DNA from 2 places in the Paenibacillus sp. FSL R5-0749 genome. Region 1 is predicted to be linked to the other one. Evidence: riboswitches for the same ligand, from Rfam matches in the RefSeq annotation. Region 1 holds a riboswitch; the other holds the start of a gene.
The links. A riboswitch is a leader RNA that binds a small molecule or an ion and turns the genes downstream of it on or off. The one in region 1 is predicted to bind ZMP and ZTP.
Positions count from the first base shown of each region.

Region 2: linked by a shared signal. The riboswitch ahead of MKY85_RS08295 (GNAT family N-acetyltransferase) and the one ahead of MKY85_RS27195 (TIGR01440 family protein) in region 1 are both predicted to bind ZMP and ZTP.

Region 1 is NZ_CP152005.1:6,063,168-6,074,249, forward strand. Features, by position in the region: gene atpA (F0F1 ATP synthase subunit alpha) at 1-754, opposite strand, end outside; gene MKY85_RS27150 (F0F1 ATP synthase subunit delta) at 771-1,319, opposite strand; gene atpF (F0F1 ATP synthase subunit B) at 1,316-1,804, opposite strand; gene atpE (F0F1 ATP synthase subunit C) at 1,918-2,142, opposite strand; gene atpB (F0F1 ATP synthase subunit A) at 2,221-3,039, opposite strand; gene MKY85_RS27170 (ATP synthase subunit I) at 3,085-3,462, opposite strand; gene MKY85_RS27175 (AtpZ/AtpI family protein) at 3,455-3,709, opposite strand; gene wecB (UDP-N-acetylglucosamine 2-epimerase (non-hydrolyzing)) at 3,896-5,053, opposite strand; gene upp (uracil phosphoribosyltransferase) at 5,104-5,733, opposite strand; gene glyA (serine hydroxymethyltransferase) at 6,157-7,404, opposite strand; gene MKY85_RS27195 (TIGR01440 family protein) at 7,638-8,231, opposite strand; ZMP/ZTP riboswitch at 8,373-8,454, opposite strand; gene MKY85_RS27200 (low molecular weight protein arginine phosphatase) at 8,551-9,123, opposite strand; gene MKY85_RS27205 (manganese efflux pump MntP family protein) at 9,182-9,742, opposite strand; gene MKY85_RS27210 (L-threonylcarbamoyladenylate synthase) at 9,947-11,082, opposite strand, start outside.
Region 2 is NZ_CP152005.1:1,833,030-1,844,111, forward strand. Features, by position in the region: gene MKY85_RS08250 (glycosyltransferase family 1 protein) at 1-792, opposite strand, end outside; gene MKY85_RS08255 (hypothetical protein) at 1,221-1,790, shown strand; gene MKY85_RS08260 (hypothetical protein) at 1,819-2,103, shown strand; gene MKY85_RS08265 (sporulation protein) at 2,258-3,031, opposite strand; gene MKY85_RS08270 (cupin domain-containing protein) at 3,216-3,656, shown strand; gene MKY85_RS08275 (hypothetical protein) at 3,676-4,224, shown strand; gene MKY85_RS08280 (GNAT family N-acetyltransferase) at 4,224-4,763, shown strand; gene MKY85_RS08285 (YfiT family bacillithiol transferase) at 4,809-5,333, shown strand; gene MKY85_RS08290 (GNAT family N-acetyltransferase) at 5,368-5,883, shown strand; ZMP/ZTP riboswitch at 5,913-5,994, shown strand; gene MKY85_RS08295 (GNAT family N-acetyltransferase) at 6,148-6,621, shown strand; gene MKY85_RS08300 (VOC family protein) at 6,755-7,138, shown strand; gene MKY85_RS08305 (class I SAM-dependent methyltransferase) at 7,358-8,077, shown strand; gene MKY85_RS08310 (SDR family NAD(P)-dependent oxidoreductase) at 8,147-8,872, shown strand; gene MKY85_RS08315 (response regulator transcription factor) at 8,898-9,587, shown strand; gene MKY85_RS08320 (sensor histidine kinase) at 9,584-10,588, shown strand; gene MKY85_RS08325 (ABC transporter ATP-binding protein) at 10,705-11,082, shown strand, end outside.

The sequences.
Region 1 (11,082 bases):
TGTACATGAAGTACTCACCCATCGAACAACCGGAATACGGTGCGATGTACAACAGTGGTGATGGATCGGAAGCTGCTGCAGTTACAACAATCGTGTACTCCATTGCGCCTTTACGACGAAGGGTTTCCACAACTTGAGCAACCGTAGACTGTTTCTGACCAATAGCCACATAGATACACTTCATGCCGCTACCTTTTTGGTTCAGGATCGCATCAATTGCGATAGATGTTTTACCTGTTTGACGGTCACCGATGATCAACTCACGTTGTCCACGGCCGATTGGAACCATCGCATCAATGGCTTTGATCCCTGTTTGCATCGGCTCATGAACCGATTTACGATCCATTACGCCTGGTGCTTTACCTTCAACCGGACGGAATTCCGTTGTAGCGATTGGCCCTTTGCCATCCACTGGAATACCGAGCGGGTTCACAACGCGTCCAATCAATGCTTCGCCTACAGGCACTTGCATGATTTGGCCCGTACGTTTCACTTGGTCACCTTCACGAATATCGTAGTAAGGTCCCAGGATAACGACACCGACATTGCTTTCTTCCACGTTCATGGCGAGTCCCATAACACCGCTTGGGAATTCAACCAACTCGTTGGACATGACGTTCTCAAGTCCGTAAACACGAGCGATACCATCACCAACCTCGATTACCGTTCCGACTTCGACTACATCGATATCGGTCTTGTATTGTTCGATTTGGCTCTTAATTAATGTACTGATTTCTTCTGGTTTGATACTCAAGTGTCCTCACCCCAATCTACTGTACTCGTCTGTTAAAAGACTGCTCAAGACGTTCGAGCTTGCCAGCCAAGCTGCCGTCATAGATCGTATCGCCAATGGCGACTTTCAATCCGCCCAGCAGAGTCGGATCAACAATATTCTCGATACGAATCTTTTTATTCACACGGCCACCGAATTCACGGGCTACCGCTTCTTTTTCTTCATCATTCAACGCATAAGTCGAGTAGACACGTGCATCAGCGATGCCCAGCGACTCACCTTGGATCTTCCGATAATCATTCAGTAAGTCTCCCAGCAATTCAACGCGTCCGCGTTCAATCAACAACAAGACTGTACGAAGGACTGAATCGGATACCTTGCCATCAAGACTTGAGTGAATCACGTTCTGCTTGGCTTCATCAGAGATATTAGGGGATACGATAAATTTCTCGATATCTGCATCTCCGGTCAATGCACTGACTACTGCAACCAGTTCCTGTTCAACCTCAAGCACCTGCTGTTGCTGAAGAGCAACTTCGAACAATGCTTTCGCATAACGCTTGGCAACAATCGTATCGCGGCTCATTGTCGGCCTCCTACCTCATTGAGGTATTGGTTCACAAGCTCTTCTTGTGCAGGACCGTTCTCAACTTCTTTTTTGATCAACTTGGATGCAATCTGAACGGAAGCTGTACCCAGTTCGCTGCGAAGTGCTGCGACTGCTTTGTTCTTCTCGCTCTCGATTTCGCGTACTGCATCGTCTTTCAGACGATTAGCTTCAGCTTTCGCATCAGCCAAAATCGATTCAGCTTGTTTGCCACCCGTTTGTTTGGACTGTTCAATGATGTCGTAAGCATCTTTACGTGCTTGCTCAAGAGCTTGTTTTTGTTCCTCCACATAGGCAATGGCCTGTTCCCGAGTCTGTGCAGCCTCATTCATCTGCGTCATCACGAGTTCACGACGTTTTTCCATAATGGAGAACAAAGGCCCGAAGGCATAACGGCTAAGCAGCCAGTATAAAATTGCAAATGCAACAATCGCAAGAAGCGTATTTTCCCATATGAAACTCAATCTGTTCACTCCTTCCTGGAGGTATCCTTAAAACGTCATCCGTTAGAACGGACATTACCTAAAAAGAAGGCGCGGATGGCTATGGCCTTCCCCGCCAAACCTTTAAAATTTAATTAAGCCATACCGTAGAACATGAACGCGAGTACCACACCGATGATCGGCAATACCTCGATCAAACCTACACCGATAAACATTGTTGTTTGAAGAGTGGATTTTGCTTCCGGTTGACGGGCAATACCTTCCACCGTTTTGCTGATTACCATACCGTTACCAATACCTGCGCCAAACGCGCCCAGTCCTGCAACAATTGCTGCTGCGATTAATGCCATTGCTCCCATTTGTATATCCTCCTTAAAATGATAAATCGAATTTTTTATTGTTCAGCCTGGTGAAGAATTCTTCGTAGGGCTTGAAACTTAATGCTCGTCGTGCGTCTCGATGCTCTGTGAAATGTACACCATCATCAAGATAACAAACACAAATGCCTGGATCGCGCCGATAAAGATACTAAAGCCTTGCCACACCATTAATAACGGAATTGCTGCGATAGCACCAAACACTTTGAATGTGGTCAGTTTCAGGATCGTTGCGATCAGTACCTCACCCGCGAAGATATTCGCGAATAGACGCATACCGTGTGTCAACAGCTTGGATGCCGTCTCAATCAAGTTGATTGGCAAGAACAAGGCGAATGGCTTAAGGTAATGCTGGAGATATCCTTTGGTGTTGCGGAACAATCCCAGTCCATGAGATACAAGGAACGCTACGAGAGCGAGTCCCATCGTTACAGACAAGTCGGCTGTCGGTGATTTCCACCAAGCCAGTTCAACGTGTGGGTGTGCTTCAGGGTCCTTGGCATGCGCTTCTTCAAACGCTTCCACCGCTGTAACAATCGGTTTACCGAACACTTGCGCATGTTCTGCGCTGTCCACTGCAGTTACCGCTTGGAACGGAAGTCCGAGCATGTTTCCTACAAAAATGAACATAATCATGGAAAGAGCGAGAGAGATAAAATGTTTACCTTTCTTCATATCCATTGTACTGGAAATCAGATTGCGGACGAATTCTACTGCCCACTCCATAAAATTTTGCAGCTTGCCGGGGTTTTCAACGGATAGTCTTCGTGTGGCCAGTACAGCAAAAATAAAAACAAGGGCACCTGTAACTACCAGCATCAACACAACCGATAGATCCAGTCGAAATCCGCCAAGCATAATAATTGGAGCTTCATGCATATTTTTCTCACCCCTTTCTCGACTTGAAAGCTGCAGCCCTTAACTTCATTCTGCTCTGCGGGAATGGACAATCCCTATAATCAGTAAGGAAAATTGTGCAATGACGAGACCGCCTGCAACCGCATATGTATTGAAGTACTGCGGAAAGCGCATCGATATGAATATACCGAGCACAGCGAGTGCCGCTCTTGTCAAAAATCCCAGGTTCACACGCTTCAAGTTACCTTCTGCCGCATCATCAGACATTTTCCTTACTTTGTAGCCCAAGTAAAATGCATTGATCCAGCTAATTCCTGTACCCAGGGCTAGTCCCAAAGCAATTGTCTCCACACGTGGCATAAAGGCCGCTGCGAGAAAACAAATCATAAGAAAGTACATGATGAAAACAGTCATCGATCTGCGGTATCTGGTTAGTTCACTCATCACTTTCCCCCATGAATTTTTTCGCGATAAAGTAGATGCTTACACCGCCAGCCGCAAGAAAAAAGAGAACGCTTACGGCGATCCATATTCCGTTACCTCCGATGGTCTTGTCCAACCAGGAGCCAGCGTAATATCCGGCAACAGCGAGAATGGCAATCTCGATCCCAAAAGCTGTCACGAGCCCCATCGCTTTCCATACATTATCGTCATGGTTACGGGATGAATTTGGTTTGTTCGAATCGGCCATTTTCCACGCCACCCTTGCAATCCCAGTTAATTTTACTGAATGATGAGAGCCTTTGTCAATTGAATGATTTTAGCGTTTTAAAGGGGAAAACGACGGGAATACAGACCCTCAAAGCCCATAAACCCGCGTAAACCGTACAGTTTAACTGTATGCTATGCCCTTTATAAATCCGTCAGAAAAATTGTATTATTTTTTGAATTTTCTGTGAAATGATTCCGGACGCTCACTATTTACACCAAAATGGTGCAGAATCGCATTGACAATTCTTTCCGAAGCATGTCCATCACCGTATGGATTGGCAGCCTGGCTCATGCTTTCATACAGGGTTTTGTCTGTAAGCAGAGCTTTGGTCCGTTCATACACACGTTCCTCTTCGGTACCTACCAGTTCCAGCGTTCCAGCTTCAATACCTTCCGGGCGCTCTGTCGTATCGCGCAATACGAGCACAGGCACACCAAACGAAGGTGCTTCTTCCTGCAAACCGCCTGAATCGGTCAAAATCAAGTGAGTATGCGGGTAAAAGTTATGCAAATCCACCACGTCTAGTGGATCAATTAATTGAATACGGGGATGATTCCCCAAAATCGCGTGAGCCGGCTCCTTCACAGCAGGACTTGGATGCACCGGGTACACGATGGCAATATCTTCAAATTCGTCGGCAATCCGTTTGACGGCCTGGAAAATGTTGCGGTGAGGCTCGCCTTGAGATTCACGGCGATGAGCTGTCATCAGCACAAGGCGTTTGCCTTGGGCCCAATCAAGTACCGGGTGTGTGTAGTCCTCCCGTACTGTATATTGAAACACATCTGTTACCGTGTTGCCTGTGACGTACGTACTAGACTCTGATTTATTTTCTTTGGCAAGATTGGAAGAAGACCAATCCGTAGGCGCAAAGTGTAGATCTGCCAGTACGCCCGTCAGCTGACGGTTCATCTCTTCCGGATATGGAGAAAGCTTGTTCCACGTCCGAAGTCCTGCTTCCACATGTCCTACCTGGATCTGCTGCAAGAATGCTGCATAGCTTGCTACAAAGGTAGTTAATGTATCCCCGTGAACCAGCACAATATCCGGCTTCGCTTCAGCCAATACCGGCTCCAGACCGCCTAATACACGAATCGTAATTTCATTCAATGTCTGACGGTCTTTCATCACATCCAGATCATAATCGGGATGAATGTCGAAAACTTCAAGAACCTGATCCAACATCTGACGATGCTGCGCAGTTACGCAAACAATAGATTCAATAGACTCGGGGTGTTTTTGCAATTCCAAAATAAGCGGAGCCATCTTGATGGCTTCCGGACGCACCCCGAAGATCGTCATGACTTTAATTTTCTTGGACATTCGAGCAAAGCCCCTTTTCTATAAGTTCCGATTACAAGCATGAGATATGCTTATTTAGTGCCGTATAGACGGTCTCCTGCATCGCCAAGTCCTGGAACGATATACCCATGATCATCCAGACGGTCGTCCAGTGCTGCGACATAGATATCCACATCAGGATGTGCATCCTGTACAGCTTTAACGCCTTCCGGTGCTGCTACCAGGTTCATCATCTTGATTTGGGTACAGCCACGTTTTTTGAGCACGTCAATAGCTGCAATCGCCGAACCGCCAGTTGCAAGCATCGGATCAATTACGATCAATTGACGCTCTGTCACGTCTGTAGGCAGTTTGGTGTAGTATTCTACCGGTTGCAGTGTTTCCGGATCACGGAACAGACCAACATGTCCAACTTTTGCGGCTGGCAACAATTTTACAACGCCATCCAGCATTCCGAGTCCTGCACGCAGAATCGGCACCAGTCCGAGCATGCGTCCAGAGATGACTTTACCTTGTGTTGCAGCTACAGGTGTCTGTACATCAATCGTTTCCAGTTCAACATCTCTTGTAATCTCATAAGCCATCAACGTTGCCACTTCATCCACCAATTCACGAAAATCTTTCGTATTCGTACGCATGTCGCGTATAAACGTCAGTTTGTGTTGAATCAAAGGGTGATCACATATTACTAATTTTCCCATCTAATTTGTCCCTCCGGTAAGTTCTTCATGTTCAGCATTTCCAAATATACCTAGCCACCATTCATGGGCTCGATAAATCCTGTATATTATATCATCACCAACAACGAATTACACCATCAAAGGGCACCCAATCATTACAGAATACCGAATCCTATAAAAAACAGGACCGGAAAATGATCCATCCGGTCCTGTTTTGCTCATGCTGTTATGTCATTGAGTGGGGAAAATATGAATACAAGTGATGCTCCGCAAACAGATTGCACCTTCGATCGCTGTTATCCCCTGATTTCTTTGATCTCCTATAAAAGGAGAAAATCAGGGGATAAAGGCGAGCGCTTCGCTTCTCCGGTTGCATTCTGCCAGCTTCGTCTTTTGTATTCCAATTTAAACAAACTCAAAAGAAAGCAGCATGAGCAAAGTTTTTTAGTATTTAAGGTCGGTATAGAGCGGGAATTGATCTGTCAGTGCAGTCACTTCTGCACGCGCTTCATCCAGCTTCGCCGTATCTTTTGGATTTTTCAACGTTTTGGCAATGATCTTACCAATGGCAACCATCGCTTCTTCGTTCATACCACGGGAAGTTGCAGCAGGTGTACCAATTCGAATACCACTCGTTACAAACGGGCTTGTAGGGTCGAATGGAATTGCATTTTTGTTCACGGTAATACCGATGGAATCAAGTACATGCTCAGCTTCTTTACCTGTGATGTTCACACTGCGTGTGTCGATCAGCATCAAGTGGTTATCTGTACCACCGGATACGATGTTCAAGCCTTCAGCGATCAGTGTTTCAGCCAGAACCTGTGCGTTTTTCACAACGTTCTGTGCATATGTTTTGAACTCTGGTTGCAAAGCTTCTCCGAATGCTACCGCTTTGGAAGCAATTACGTGCATCAAAGGACCACCTTGGGAACCCGGGAATACCGCTTTATCAATCGCTGCTGCCCATGCTTTACGGCACAGAATCATACCACCACGAGGTCCACGCAACGTTTTGTGTGTTGTTGTTGTTACGAAATGCGCATGTGGAACCGGGTTTGGATGCAAACCAGCAGCAACCAATCCTGCAATATGAGCCATATCCACCATGAACAAAGCACCTACATCATTGGCGATGGAAGCCAGCTTTTCAAAATCAATGGTACGCGGATATGCACTTGCACCTGCAACGATCAGACGAGGGCGGTGTTTGAAAGCCGCTTTGCGCACTTCATCATAATCAATCAGGAATGTATCTTCCTGCACGCCGTATGCCACAAAGTTGTACAGTAAACCGGAAGCGTTAACCGGGCTACCGTGCGTGAGGTGTCCACCATGGGCAAGGTTCATACCAAGTACAGTATCACCAGGTTTCAACGCTGCAAGATATACTGCCATGTTCGCTTGTGCGCCGGAGTGAGGTTGAACATTCACGTGTTCTGCTCCGAACAATTCTTTGGCACGATCACGCGCAATGTCTTCAACAACGTCCACATGCTCACAACCGCCATAGTAACGTTTACCTGGATAGCCTTCAGCGTACTTGTTGGTCAGTACAGATCCCAATGCTTCGATTACTGCTTCACTCACGATGTTCTCGGATGCAATCAGTTCGATGTTGTTCTGTTGACGTTTCAGTTCAAGATTCATCGCTTCCAGTACTGCCGGGTCATTCTTGCGCAATTGTTCCATGATTAAATTCCTCCCAGTTATAAGTGAAGTTATAAAGCGAAACTACAGTGGTTACACTCCTCACTTCGATTGCATCACCATCTTCCGATCGCTGTTATCCCCTGATTTTTCTGAACTCCCTTATAATAAAGGGAAAATCCGGTGATAAAGGCGAACGCTTTGCTTCTTCAGATTGGTGTTGCACTCTCCGTTTTTGTGTAAAGTCTAATTTAGCTTTATATTGGTTGAAGATATCAGTCACAAAATGTTGAATCTGGTTGTTCTTCCATACGATACACCGCGCGTTCGCCGCCAATTAACTTCGGACGAGTCAACGCTGTGGTCACACGCGCATCTCCAACATAGCGGAGCGCTGTACGAAAAGGTACGGCTACATGCCGGAGATGCATGCCAATCATCGTCTCCCCAATGTCCAGTCCCGCATGGGCCTGCACATGTTCAGCCAGGCATGGATCGGTCAGCGAACGATATGCTGCGGATGCCATTGAACCTCCGGCTTTGGGCACGGGTACTGCACCAACCTCAGTCAATCCAAGACGAGTAAGCACAGAACGTTCCATGACCAGCGCACGGTTCAGATGCTCACAACACTGGAATACGGTATCAAAACCGAATTCCTCCTGCACTTCGCGTATACCCGCAAGAAGCTGTTGCGCCACTTCAATAGCACCACTCGTACCAATCCGTGCCCCTGCAACTTCACTTGTGCTTGTACCGATCACAACGATCTGTCCAGGCCCAAGCTGTCCGGCAAGCGCCAGTTCATGCAGAATGGATGCGGTCTGTTCCTGCAATCCGGGTTGTTCTGAATCTAACTCTATAGTCATCCTATCATCGCCTCCCGATAAAATCATGCCCGCTGTCTCTTGGCTGTCCTTCGTATTCTTGCACGGCATCTCAGGATCTATTATAGCGAATAATCAGATGAAAGACGAAAAAAAGAGCAGTCTGCGGGTAACGCAGAATTGCTCTTTTGCCCAGGCGACCGGCCGTTTGTTCCGGTGCTCCATCGTGGTTATGCCCACTTCGTCGCCAGTTACACCGGATCCCTGTTTTCCCCTTCATCATAAAACAACCCGCGTTTAAAATCAACGGTTAATTTACATCACGTGTCCTGTTTCTCTAACCTGCCCCGCAGGATCAGAATTATCCCAGCTTATCCAAAAGCCGGTCCAATGCCGTCCGAATCTCGGCCGCAGCGATATTATAATCATCACGACTCCCACCAAATGGATCGGAGATGTCGAAACTAGGAATGCGTTGTCTGATCTCAATGGCTCGCTCACGCTCCGATGCCAGGATCTCTTGCCCAAGGGCACGTTTCATCTCCAGCGTTGCAAACAGGCTGTCCAACTCCTGAACATCTCTTAATACCTGCTCGTCGTCCTCCACATACTCTTTCAATGTATAGGTTTTGTGGACAGAGTCTGGAAATACCTGCATAACATGCTGCTTATGACTCCGTGTTAATGTAAGAACCAGGTCCGCCCAACCTACCAAGTTGGCGCTTAGTTGTGTGGAATGAGGTGGACCTTCAACGTTATGATCTCTCAGAACCGCTTCCGCATGACGGGAAATCGGCATACCCGACGTAGCTGCCACACCTGCGGAACGAACCTCTACCTGAATGCCGCGCTCCGATGCCAACTTTCGCAAAAGCCCCTCTGCCATGGGGCTGCGGCACGTATTGCCAGTACATACGAATAAAATATGTTTCATTGTGTTAGCCTCCCCATTTTACATATGATGCGAATGATAGGATATCTCAAGTTTTATTCTAAAATATAAACAAAAGTCCAAACGCAAGCAAGATTGCGCCACCAATGGCCTCACCATAATCCCCGAGATTCTGACTCACCCGACGGCCTAATAGCAGACCCATCACCGACATCACCCCGCCACAAAAGCCAAAAGCCAGTACGGTTAAGATCAGATCACTGCTAAACATCCCTAAGGAAACGCCAACGGAGAATGAATCCACACTTACGCTGAGGGAGAATAGTATAACGCCGAGCAGGGAACGGTGGTCCACCAGCTTGGTATCGCCTTCACGGAATGCATTCAGAATCATATGACCACCCAGCAGAACAAGTAATCCACCTGCTGCATACGTCGTAATGTCACCGAGCAGCGAGCTGACGTATTTGCCCATATACATACCGATGAGCGGCATGATGATATGAAATAGCGCCGTTACTGTACTGATTCGCAATACATCCCTCAGCCGAATGCCCTTCATGCCAATTCCGATCCCAAGTGAAAACGCATCGAGGCCAAGTGCAACTGCCATGATCAAAATGGTTACCAACTGCCCTACATGGGCAGACACATCCCACATCCCCATACCCCCAAGTCACGTAAAGGTTCTTGTACACGATATGCGGACAAGGACCTAAACATGACCGATGAAAGGTAAACGACGACGGATCTACTCCATCTCCATGATGCATAAGGCTAGATTGTAGGCAGGTGGATGCGATGTTTTAATTGATTTGTTTTGGAAAAGAGTGCGTAGCTCTCCTGACTGTATGATCAGGAGAGGTTAGGAGGGCTGTGGGTCGCCAACTTGGATGAGTTGGTTACCCGCCGCCTTGAGCAGCCGATTCATGACGGCTGCTCCCAGCCCTTCGCGTGAGCAGGCTTCAGCCACAATATATGTGGCGCCTTGCTCATCGCAGCTGCGTAGCGCGGCGTATAGCCTGCGCGCTGCTTCCTCCAGCTCGCTGGCGTCACCCAGCGAGAACACGGCATCGGCGCGATACTGCTCCGCGTGCTCGGCGAACGCCAGCACGGCGGTGCGCTCTCCACGCTGCGCCGCCTCTGCGAGGGCGGCGCAGGTCCAGGCCGCCACCGCTGCGGGCGGCCCCTCCACCACGCACAGCGCCCCTGCGGGTGCGTAGTGCGTGTACTTCATGCCCGGCGAGCGCGGCGCCGGGCTTCCCACGCCAACGGCCCCCTCCGCGAGTAGCGCGGGGTCCGTGGCGACACGGGCGGCAACGGCGGACAACTGTTCCGCCGTAATGCCGCCAGGGCGCAGGATGGTGACGGTACCGTCGTCACCGACCTGCACCACCGTGGACTCGACGCCCACCCCGGTGGGGCCGCCGTCCACGATGCCGCCGATGCGGCCATCCAGATCCTCGCGCACATGAGACGCGAGTGTCGGACTTGGCCGCCCGGAGCGGTTGGCGCTTGGCGCAGCCACAGGGCATGCCGCCGCCGCGATCAACTGCAAAGCCACCGGGTGGTCCGGCATGCGCACGGCCACCGTATCCAGACCGGCGGTGACACGCGGGGACACCGCCCCCGGCCTAACCGGCAGCACCAGCGTCAGCGGTCCCGGCCAGAAGGCCGCCATCAGCGCTTCCGCTGTCTCGTTCACTTCCGTGACCAGAGTGTCCAACTGGTCACGGTGCGCGATATGCACAATCAGTGGATTGTCGGAAGGTCTGCCTTTGGCGACAAATACAGCCTCCACGGCTGCCGTGCTACGCGCATCCGCACCCAGGCCGTAGACCGTTTCGGTCGGAAAGGCCACCGTCTGACCTTGACGAAAACAGGCTGCGGCAGCCTGCAAGTCGGCGAGCGCCCTTTGATGGGCGCTCCCCTTTTTCACATCCGCTAATTCAATATTACCCAATCCATGATCATTCTCATTGCTTAATAAAACGCGCACAT
Region 2 (11,082 bases), 2.5 Mb from region 1:
GTCTTCCCCGTGCATATAACCTGTAAAGGTGACATTTGGTGGGGAGTGCAGACGCATTTTGGGAAGAGATGGGCCGTCACCAACGATAATCCAGTGTACACGGGACTGCATTTCCTGGGGCAACTGTTGCATCGTAGTCGTGAGCGTAGCGATATCTTTTTCCGGGGCAATGCGTCCAACGTAGAGTAAAATAAGGGGAGCAGTGATGTGGTATCGTTCACGGATATCCGAGCTGCGTTTATCAGGGGAGTACAGGTTGCAATCAATTCCGCGAGACCAGAGCTTCAGACGCTGAATGCCTTGGACTTGAAGGGTGTTTATCGTTTCCCGAGATGGGGCAAGGGTTGCATCACAGGTGCGGTGGAACCATTGGATATATTTCCAATAGAGAGGGATCATGCTTTTCAACCGGTAATATTCGAGGTAACGATCAAAGTGGGTATGGTAGGAGACAACATGTGGAAGGTGATGTTTGAGCGCATACCTCAGGCCAAGCAGCCCCATATTAAAAGGCGTGGCGATATGCAGCAGATCGGGTTGAAAGGTTTGCAGCTGCTTATGAGTGTTAGCTCTGTTGGGTAGAGCAATGCGGCATTCAGGATACAGAAAAAAAGGGATGTTGGCAACCGATCGGACTTGAGTCTCATGGCTTCCTTCAATGATGGAGTTCGGAGTAAACAGCAGATGTTCAATTCTTCTGCGGTTCAGATGGTTACTCAAGCGGTGGAGCGTGCCAGCAACACCATTGGTTTCCGGAAGATAGGTGTCTGTGAACAAGGCCAGGCGCATCATTACCCCTCCCAAGACTCGTGATGCCAAGATCATAACAGCAGAACATTTTCCCGAGGTCAAGTGCATGTTAACTTGACGATATTCCCTGTAAATTTGATAACAGGATAGACTATACTAACTACTATAAGTTCAACTTATATAATGTATTCTGCTATGATGTAATAACGTGTCGGCGTAGTTGAGCTTGACATTTACACGATAACGGAGAGGACAGAAAAAAACTGAAGAAGCGGAGCTAAAAGCTTTCTGCAAGAAAGCTGCTTCGGAAGCATACACTTCGCCTTTATCACTGGAGTTTCCCCGTTAATAAAGGGAATGAGAAAAATCTGGGGATAACAGCGAGCGGAAGTTTATTCTGGCCGCGTAGTGGTCCAGTGTAAAAAAATCGTTTAACTATTCAGATAGAGAGATACAGGAGGCAGAGAAAGATGAACAAGTTACAAGAAGAACTGCAGGAGTTGTTACCACTCGATCAGTTTGAAGAGATGTCAGGTGAAGAAGTGGTGGGGAGTGTTGCCATGGACCTTTATCGGGCTGAATTCGCAACGATTCGAGAGAGTGGGCCGGAACTTCCGCAAGTATTGCGAGATATCATTCTAATCATCGATCTGGATACCGAGCTCTCCATGAACGGTATGACCGGTTTCCTTGAGAATGCCAGCGGGCAGTATCTGAGTGAGACGATAACAGCTATGGAACGAATCGGCAATGATGCAGATGCCGTGATCCTGAAGAAGATAGAGCAGATGTTGTCCGAAACCGGCGTAACGAACGGGCAATTGCGAGATAATGTGAATGGCCTGTCTGAAGATGACATTACGACAAGCCTGCAAACGCATGGGGAACAGATTCATGAGGTATTGCAGGAGATTGAATTGGAAGCCGCGAATTTAAGCATGCAAGCAGATAACGAGGAAAGCTTCGACTTGCTGTATCAGTATGTGGATGCCAACAAAGGTCTGCTGAAAAAGGAGATGCAGCATTTCTTGTCTAATTGAATTGGGAATAGGGGGCGAAATGACAAACATGAACAAAAGATTAGCAACGGAATCCGTTCTGGTTACCCTGTTATTCATCATCGGTTTTGCAGCTTGGAATGTTGTGCAAGGCATGATCATGACCATGAATTACGCACCTGATCTGACAAGCACCGCTTCTTCCGTTACCCCATTGCAATCCAAGGTTGCCTTTGGAACTATGGTTCGATGGGATACAACATCCATGATTATGGCTGTTGCCGGGTTCATTTTGCTCGCCGCTGCATATTACGGTCTTCGATCAGGAATGCAACGCTGGACACAGCGTTCCTGAAGGTGTGTCCTCGTAAGCTACATGTCTGTCCCATGTTCCTTACGCTGTCTTTGCACGGGGAGAACTTCGAAGTCTTATTACCCGGAAAACCAAAAACCGTCCTTCATCAGATTTATCTGATAGAGGACGGTTTTATTTTTTCACAGACTACAGACTAGATATGTTTGGAAATAACCTCTTCCAGTCCTTGAGCGACAGAATGTGCACCCCGTGCCAGATGCCTTTCATACAGATGCAAGCGGACAAAACTTTCATCCGTCCCCATGGCTTCGGAGAATATTCCACTGAGCCCACGAGCACGGCGGTCGATCTGTAATAACAGTTCGAGCGAATCGCCCATTGGATAGAACAGGACTTCCAACTCATCCAGATGTCCACGGAACTTGTTTGTTGGTACATATTCGAATTCCTGCACAAATGGCAGATTTCCGCCAAGCTTCGGCGCATAGTCGTTGGTGACTTCACGCAGCTTGAAGCCAAGAATATCGATCGCATCGAGCACAGTATTCATGTCTTTGCTAGGAACAACATGCAGTCTGTCACGGTCTGATGGGTCCACCGCGCTTGAGATATCGAGCCCCGTTTCTACCCAAACTTCTGCACGATGCAGTGTAATTGGCAGATTTTCTGGCAGGTCAAATGAAAATTCTTTCTCCAATTTGGCTCCAGGCTGTAAAGTAAAACCTTCGGTGAGCAGGTATTTGGCGATAATGGCTGTTTCTTTTACTTTGCGATCATCGTGCTCCCGTATGTAATGGGTTTTGATTGAAAGATAGATTCGATCTACGTTCTGTTCCACATCTCCACCTTCAATGTACACAACCCCCGAGATGATTCCTCCAGGTGTGACCTCTGGTGTATGCAATTCCGTATTTACTTTGGCTGCTCCAACACCTACACTGGCTAACATTTTCTTGAAAAATGACATGCGCTCAACCTCCAGATCAGATGGTTTTATTATAGGGCATACATACGACTTCGACCTTAATACGGAAGCTGGGAGAGAAGCGTTTCAAATTTTGGCAAAGATATTCGCATATTCAAACAGGAGATTCGCTTAGTCGATGTCGAATGTTAGATTAAAGGGATTTTTTGTCAGGAGATGAAGACAATTGAACACAGAATTTTCAGAACAGAAATATGGTGAGACCGGTGTCAAAACCAGCTTTGAGCAGATGGCAAATGGGGAACAGAAATATAAAATGATATCCGAAGATGGCAGTTATTATTGCAGAACCGTTGCTTCTTCCCAGGGAGCATGGCAAAACAGTCATGTACATATCAGTCTAACGGAGTTTTATGTGGTGCAATCCGGATGGATTGCTTATGCCAGTTATGGAGACGATCAGGTGTTTTCCATTCGAGTGATGCGTGAAGGAGAGCATATTATTGTCCAACCTGGAGTCCACCACAATATATACATGTCTGCACATAGCGCGATCCATACAATCAAACATGGATTGAATACATCCAGTGATTGGATGGCATCACCTGAGTTGGATAGGTTAACTCAATCTGTAACAGAGAAGGAGCTGCTCCAGAAGTATGATTAACCAGACGGGAGGCAGACAGATGCGTAAAAGAACAATATTGTGGATTACGGGAATAACGATCATATTCTTGGTGACTCTGCTCATCTATAGCTATGTTATTCCAAGTGTGAATGCCAAAGATGTTGTGATGGCAGGTACCATCAGGCAGATTGATACGGATGCAGTTGAGGTAGAGTTAGAGATAACGCGAAAAAGAGAAGACAAAGATCAACATATGGTGTATCCCGTTGTCCCGGGGTGGGGAGGAGCCACATTCACTGAAGAACAAGATAATGCGTGGTACGTGCCTTCGTCTGTTGGCAGCTCCTATCTTGATCAAGTCATTCTGGAAGAGTATCTGAAGGTGCAGGGGAAAACGAGGAAATCAGCTGAGAATCTGATAGGGTTTGCAATCCCTGATGAGATGGGGAGTTACAAGTTGAGGTTTACGCTCAGATCCTTGGATGGAACGACTCAACCGCTTGAAAATCCCATTGTGTATTATGTTCACAACGAGCAGTTGTTGGGGAAGGATCTAAGTTGGGTTACGGGTGAAAATCTGGAGATCATTAAGGAGTATGCAGAGTGATGAGCGTATATGAATCAAACGGAATCACCGTACGTTTCTTGGAAACAGAAGATGAACACCAGCTGGTGAAGTGGCTGACTGACCCGGAAGTCCTTCAATACTATGAAGGCCGTGATCGGCCGCATGATCTGGAGCAGGTAAGAGAGCATTTCTACAATCAGGATGATGATGCTACCCGTTGTATCGTTGAGTATGCAGGAAGTCCCATAGGATACATTCAGTTCTATAAGCTTGAGGAAGAAGAACGAACGGAGTATGGTTATGGAGACACGGATGAGATCATCTATGGAACGGATCAGTTCATTGGTGAGATAGATTATTGGAACAAAGGTATCGGAACATTGCTGGTGCAATCCATGCTGGCCTATCTCATTCATGAAAAACAAGCCCGTAAAGTGGTTATGGACCCTCAATCCTGGAACTTGCGAGCGATATCCTGTTATGAGAAATGTGGTTTTCAAAGGATTAAGCTGTTGGAGAAACATGAGCTGCATGAAGGGCAGATGAGAGACTGCTGGCTCATGGAATATGCACGTTAGAATATTAAGAGCTATTTTCATCATACAAACAAGGAGGAATAATGGATGGACGAACGATTTCCGATAGGCCCATTTGTACACACGGGTGAAGTTACTTTGGCGCAGCGGGAGAAGTGGATTCAGGACATTGCTGAGCTACCTGAACGCGCGCGAGAAGCGGTAAAGGGGCTGAGTGAAGAGCAATTAAGTCTGCCGTATCGAGAAGGTGGATGGATGCTCAAACAGGTCATTCACCACATGGCAGACAGCCATATGAACAGTATGATTCGTTTCAAGTTGGCACTGACCGAGGATACACCTACAATTCGACCGTATTATGAAGAGCGTTGGGCTGAACTGAGTGATTCAAGGGACCTGGATGTTGAGTTCTCACTTCAAATTCTGGATGCGCTCCATCGTCGGTGGGTGGTTCTGTTAAATGCACTGACAGATGCGGATTATGCCAAACAATTCTATCATCCCTCATCGCAAGAAACGACGAGACTGGATTATAATCTGGGCATGTACGCTTGGCATGGCAAACACCATGTTGCTCATATTACATCGCTTCGAGATCGACTGGAAATTTAGTTAGGATAAATATCTTATTAAGGAGAATTTATTAATGACTGTACATATCAGATTATTAAATGAGAGTGATCCTGTAATCATATCCAAGGCGTTTCAGGAGCAGGGATGGGGGAGATACGCTGAGCAGTATCTTCATTACTTGGCTGAACAACAGAATGGGGACCGTGTAACCTTGGTAGCGGAGTTGAATGGAGAATTTGCCGGATACGTGAATGTATTGTGGCATTCCAAATACCCTTCTTTCAGGGAACAAGGCATTCCCGAAATTAACGATTTCAATGTGCTGATCAAGTTCCAGCGCCAAGGTATTGGTTCACGGTTGATGGACCGCGCAGAGGAAGTTATTTCGGAACGAACGGATGTAGCAGGTATTGGTGTAGGTGTATTTTCCGATTATGGCAAAGCGCAAGTTTTATATGCCCATCGCGGATACATACCGGACGGTCATGGTGTTCACAGACACGATCATTACATTCAGCCAGGTGAAGAAACGATTATGGACGACGATGTTGTACTTTATCTTACGAAGAAATTAAGAGGCATACAATAGTGTGAGTGATGGATACTGGTTGTTAAATATCGATTGTGTGTGACTGGCGTAAACGTGGAGTGAACCACGAGGAAGCACATATATTATATGCCGTACGCCTGGGCAAAGTGTTTGATCTTTTGATCAAACACTTTATTTATTATTCGGGTACGAGAGGACGGGTGGCGGCAATGAAAATGGCGTTTGTTTTACTTGATGGAATGACAAGCATGGATTTGGCTGGATTCTGTGAAGCTGTGATCTTTAAGGGGAGGGGGTGGCAAGATGACTATTCGTCTTTTTCAAACGATTGATCAGCCAGCAGTGCTGAAAATGATGACGGATCATAATTTTCAATTCCCTTCGTTTATACGCGAACAGTATCCTGCGCGCTGGAATTTATTTTTAAATATGATGGATGAACGGATCAGTGCTTATTATGTCATGGTTGACGAAGCAGATGTTGTCATAGGTCATGCTGGTTATATCTTTCAGCCTACGGTTAACCGATATGAAATCGTTGGCGTTGTTACGTGTAAATCACACCTTCGACAAGGTGTAGCACGTACACTAATTACTGAAATATGCATGAAAATAGCTGGATTTGGATGTAGTGATATCATGCTTTACACACTTGATCATGCAGAAAATGAAGCAGCGCTCGTTTTTTATGAACGAATGAATTTTCAAAAGGAAGGTATTGATATGAATTATTATACCTCGGGGTTCCATAGGCTGGCTCTTGTCAAAACATTATAAGTAACTTCAAGAAATCCACTTCACTCCAAAGAAAGATAATGAAAAAGCTGTCCTGCATGTTATACTCTATTGGAAGTTGAGGAATGATAAGCAGGATGTTGAGAGATTAGATGATCAGAGGAGTGAATGATGCATGTTTAGCAAAGTCGGCCAAATTATGTTGTATGTCAACAATCAAGATGAATCACTGGCATTTTGGACGGAAGTTGCAGGATTCCACATTGTGGATGAAGTAAACCTTGATGAAGGCATGAGATGGATTGAGATTGCGCCTACCCCAGATTCGCAGACGAGCATTATTCTCCATGACAAAGAGTTTGTCGAGCGGATGTCGGCGGGTGTAAATCTGGGCACACCATCATTAATGTTCTTTACCGAAAATCTGGATCAACTATATACTGACTTGTCTGGAAAACATGTAACGGTCGGAGAGATTGTCGAGATGCCAACGGGGCGTGTCTTCAACTTTGCTGATAACGAAAAAAATTACTTTGCAGTCATGGAACGGGCGAAGTAAACTGTAACTCATAACTGCTACAATTGTTAGCGATCGACATCCAAGTCGGTCGTTTTTTTGTTGGAAAAATCTTATATTTCAAAGTAGAAAAATACAAGAAAAATAGAGGATTAATGGTTAAAAATGTTATAATAAAGTGTAGCTGATTTAATGAAAATGACGAGGAATGAATGGTCTGAACTGAAGGTTCGGATGGAGGATTTAAGGAGGAATGTGGTAGTGGAAAAAACGATTAAAAGTGTACAGGATCTATATGATATGCTCGATGCAGACTTCAGATCTGCCAAGCAATTTTGGGAGCCTTTCTATGAGGATCGGAACAGACCCATACCCTTTTTCCCAAACAAACCGGATGAGAATCTGGTAGCGCATGTGAACGCAGGTTTGCTGGCAGGTGGCAAGGCACTGGCACTGGGTTGTGGTCCAGGCAGAAATGCATTGTATTTGACCCGCCAAGGATATCAGGTAGATGCTTATGATCTTTCCAAGACAGCTATTGCCTGGGCTAAGGAGAGGGCGGCAGAAGAGCAACTGGACGTACATTTTGAATGTCGCTCCGTGTTCGAACTGGCCCCGCAGCAAGAATATGATCTTGTCTACGACTCGGGTTGTCTGCATCATCTGCTACCTCATCAGCGGATTCCTTACATAGAGATGATTCACCAAGCGCTCAAGCCCGGAGGATACTTTGGGATGAGCTGTTTTGCTCCTGGTTTTGGCGGTCAAGGTGGGCCGGAGAGCGTCATGGATGATTGGCAGGTATATCAAGAGAAGTCGATGAAAGGCGGACTGGCCTTTACGGAGGAAAAGCTCCGTTATTTACTACAAGATCCATTTGAATGTGTGGAATTACGTCCGATGAAGGCGATGGGCCAGGATGAGAATTGTTTTGGATTACCCATTTTGTGGGTGACCATGTGGAGAAAACCGGGCGTGTAGTTATAGAGTTATAAAGTCATAGGGTGGAGTCTAACTAATACTGCATTGAGCGAGAGAAGGCGGGGGAATATGAGACAGAGGTATTTTATCATTACAGGTACATCCAAAGGAATTGGGAAACAGCTCGCGGAGTTGTTGCTAGCCAGGGGAGACTGGGTCTATGGCATTTCACGCGGGCATTCGCACGAGTTGGAATCAAGCGAGGAGTGGAGCGGGCGTTACCATCATGTTCAGTACGATCTAGCCGACCTGACGGGGATTGATGATATGGTTACACGTGTATTGGACAAAATCCCTTCTCAGGAAGCTGATTGCATTGGACTCATTAATAATGCAGCGATGCTGGAGCCTCTAGGACCCATAGAACAATGCAGTGCCGCAGAGATAAGTCAGAGTCTTAACATCAGTCTTGCAGCGCCAATGATACTGAGCTCATCTTTTATTCAACAAACCAATCACCTGTCCGCCAGACGTAAAATTGTTAATCTCTCATCGGGTTCGGGAAGTTATCCCGCGCCTTCAATGGCAGTGTACTGTACATCCAAAGCAGGATTGAACATGTTCACCCAATGCGTATCTTTGGAGCAAACGGGTCAACAGAATCCTGTTGAGATCATTGCTTTTGATCCGGGGATGGTCGATACGGAGTTACAGGCTGCTGCACGAGGCAAAAGTACAGAGGAGTTTGCGCTTGCAGGCATGTTCAATCAAGTGTATGAAGCAGGCCAATTAAGATCGCCACGAGACGTCGCGATACAGTTGATCGAGCGGATGGATGGACACAATCAACCTTAGAAGAACAGAAACGTGGTGAACTCTCTTGTTTAAAATTATGCTCATTGAAGACGACGAATCGTTATTTAATGAAATCAAGGAACGGTTATCCCAATGGTCGTATGACGTGTATGGTGTGCAGGACTTTGGCAAGGTATTGCAGGAGTACAGCGTAATTCAGCCGCAATTGGTCATTATTGATATTCAGTTGCCCCAATATGACGGGTTCCATTGGTGTCGAATCATTCGTTCGCATTCCAATGTGCCGATTATCTTTTTGTCCTCACGGGATCATCCTGCGGATATGGTCATGTCCATGCATTTGGGTGCAGACGATTTTATCCAGAAGCCGTTTCACTTCGATGTATTGATTGCCAAGATTCAGGCAACTCTGCGGAGGGTGTACAACTACAATACAGAGCATATTGAACTCCGGACTTGGCGCGGTGCTGCAATTGAATATGTGAAAAATACACTCACTTGCAGGGATGAATCTGTTCTGTTAACCAAAAATGAGATGTTCATCCTTAAAGTGCTGGTGGAGCACAAAAATCAGATCGTTACCCGTGAGGATCTCATCCGGAGCTTGTGGGATCATGAGCATTTCGTGAGTGATAATACGCTGACGGTTAACGTTAATCGGTTACGAAAGAAGCTTGAACCCATCGGCTTGGAGCGATACATTGAAACCAAGGTAGGTCAGGGTTACATGGCAACGGAAGAGGCAGAAGCATGATCGGAAAGTACATACGAGAAAGGGCTAGTTGGTTATGTCTACTGGTAAGCATACAACTTATTATTTTATTGGTAGCTTACATGGACTCGTCTATTCCATTCCAATCTGTGATGTATATCGTAGTGCTGAATGTGGTGGTATGTCTTGTTTTTATCTGGGCGAGATATCTGAAAGAGACTCGTTTCTATAAAAAGTTGAGCACCTGGGATCAAACTTATAATCTGGGAGAACTCGATATCGCCGATAGTCCGTATGAGCACATCGTACATGAGGCCCTCAGTTCCCAGACACAGCGATATCGTAAGGAGTCGTCACATCATTTTATCGCTCTGGAACAGGAGAAGGACGAGATGTTGTCCTGGATTCATGAGGTGAAGACCCCACTGACTGCGTTGCAACTGATGATCGAGCGCTTGCCAGATGATAAGCTACAGAGCCAAATGACATATGAATGGTTACGAATCCATCAGTTGCTGGATCAGCAGCTTCATCAGAAGCGGATTCCGTTCATGCATAATGATCTGTTCATCGAAGAGACGGAATTTGAACCGATATTGAATAGTGAGATTCGAGCACTGAGATCGTGGTGCATATCCAAGGGGATTGGCTTTGATGTGTCGTTGATGGTATCGCGTGTGCTCACAGACAGCAAATGGTTAGGCTTCATCCTCCGGCAGTTGTTGAGCAATGCGGTGAAATATAGCGATTCATCGGACATCCTCATTGAAAGTCGGGAACAGGATGGACATGTCATACTGAGGATTAAGGATCACGGGCGAGGGATTGAGGCTCAGGATCTGCCGCGTATATTTGATAAAGGATTTACGTCTACCCGAGGCAGAATGGATGGAGCGGCGACTGGGATGGGGCTGTATCTGGTTCGTCAGGTGGTCCAAACCCTTCATATGCGCATTCATGTAGAGTCTTCTCCTGGCGAGGGCACTACCGTCACACTTACTTTTCCGCGAAAGAACGACATGGTGCATCTTGCAGGCGTGTGACAATAATGTCACATGCTTTTTGGTTTTGTTCGGTGAATCACACGATAACACTGCACATCCCGCCTATGATATAGACATGGGCATTTTGCAGAAGTTCAAAGAGGAGTGAGTGGGATATGTGGATACTGGAAGCCAAAAAAATTCATAAAGTCTATGGTAATAAACTGAATAAACAGGAAGTGCTGAAGGGGATTGATCTCGGGGTAAGCAAGGGAGAGTTTGTCGTTATTATGGGGCCATCGGGTTCGGGTAAAACGACACTGCTTAATGTACTTTCCTCCATCGATCGGGTGAGCCAGGGCACGATTGATATTGAGGGCAAGGAATTCACCGGAATGAAGGAGAAACAGCTGGCTGAGTTCCGCAAACATCATCTGGGCTTTATTTTTCAGGAATATAATCTGCTGGATACCCTTACGGTGAAGGAAAATGTATTATTGCCGCTCTCGATCACGAGTATTCCAAAACAGGAGGCACACCGGAAGTTTGAACAG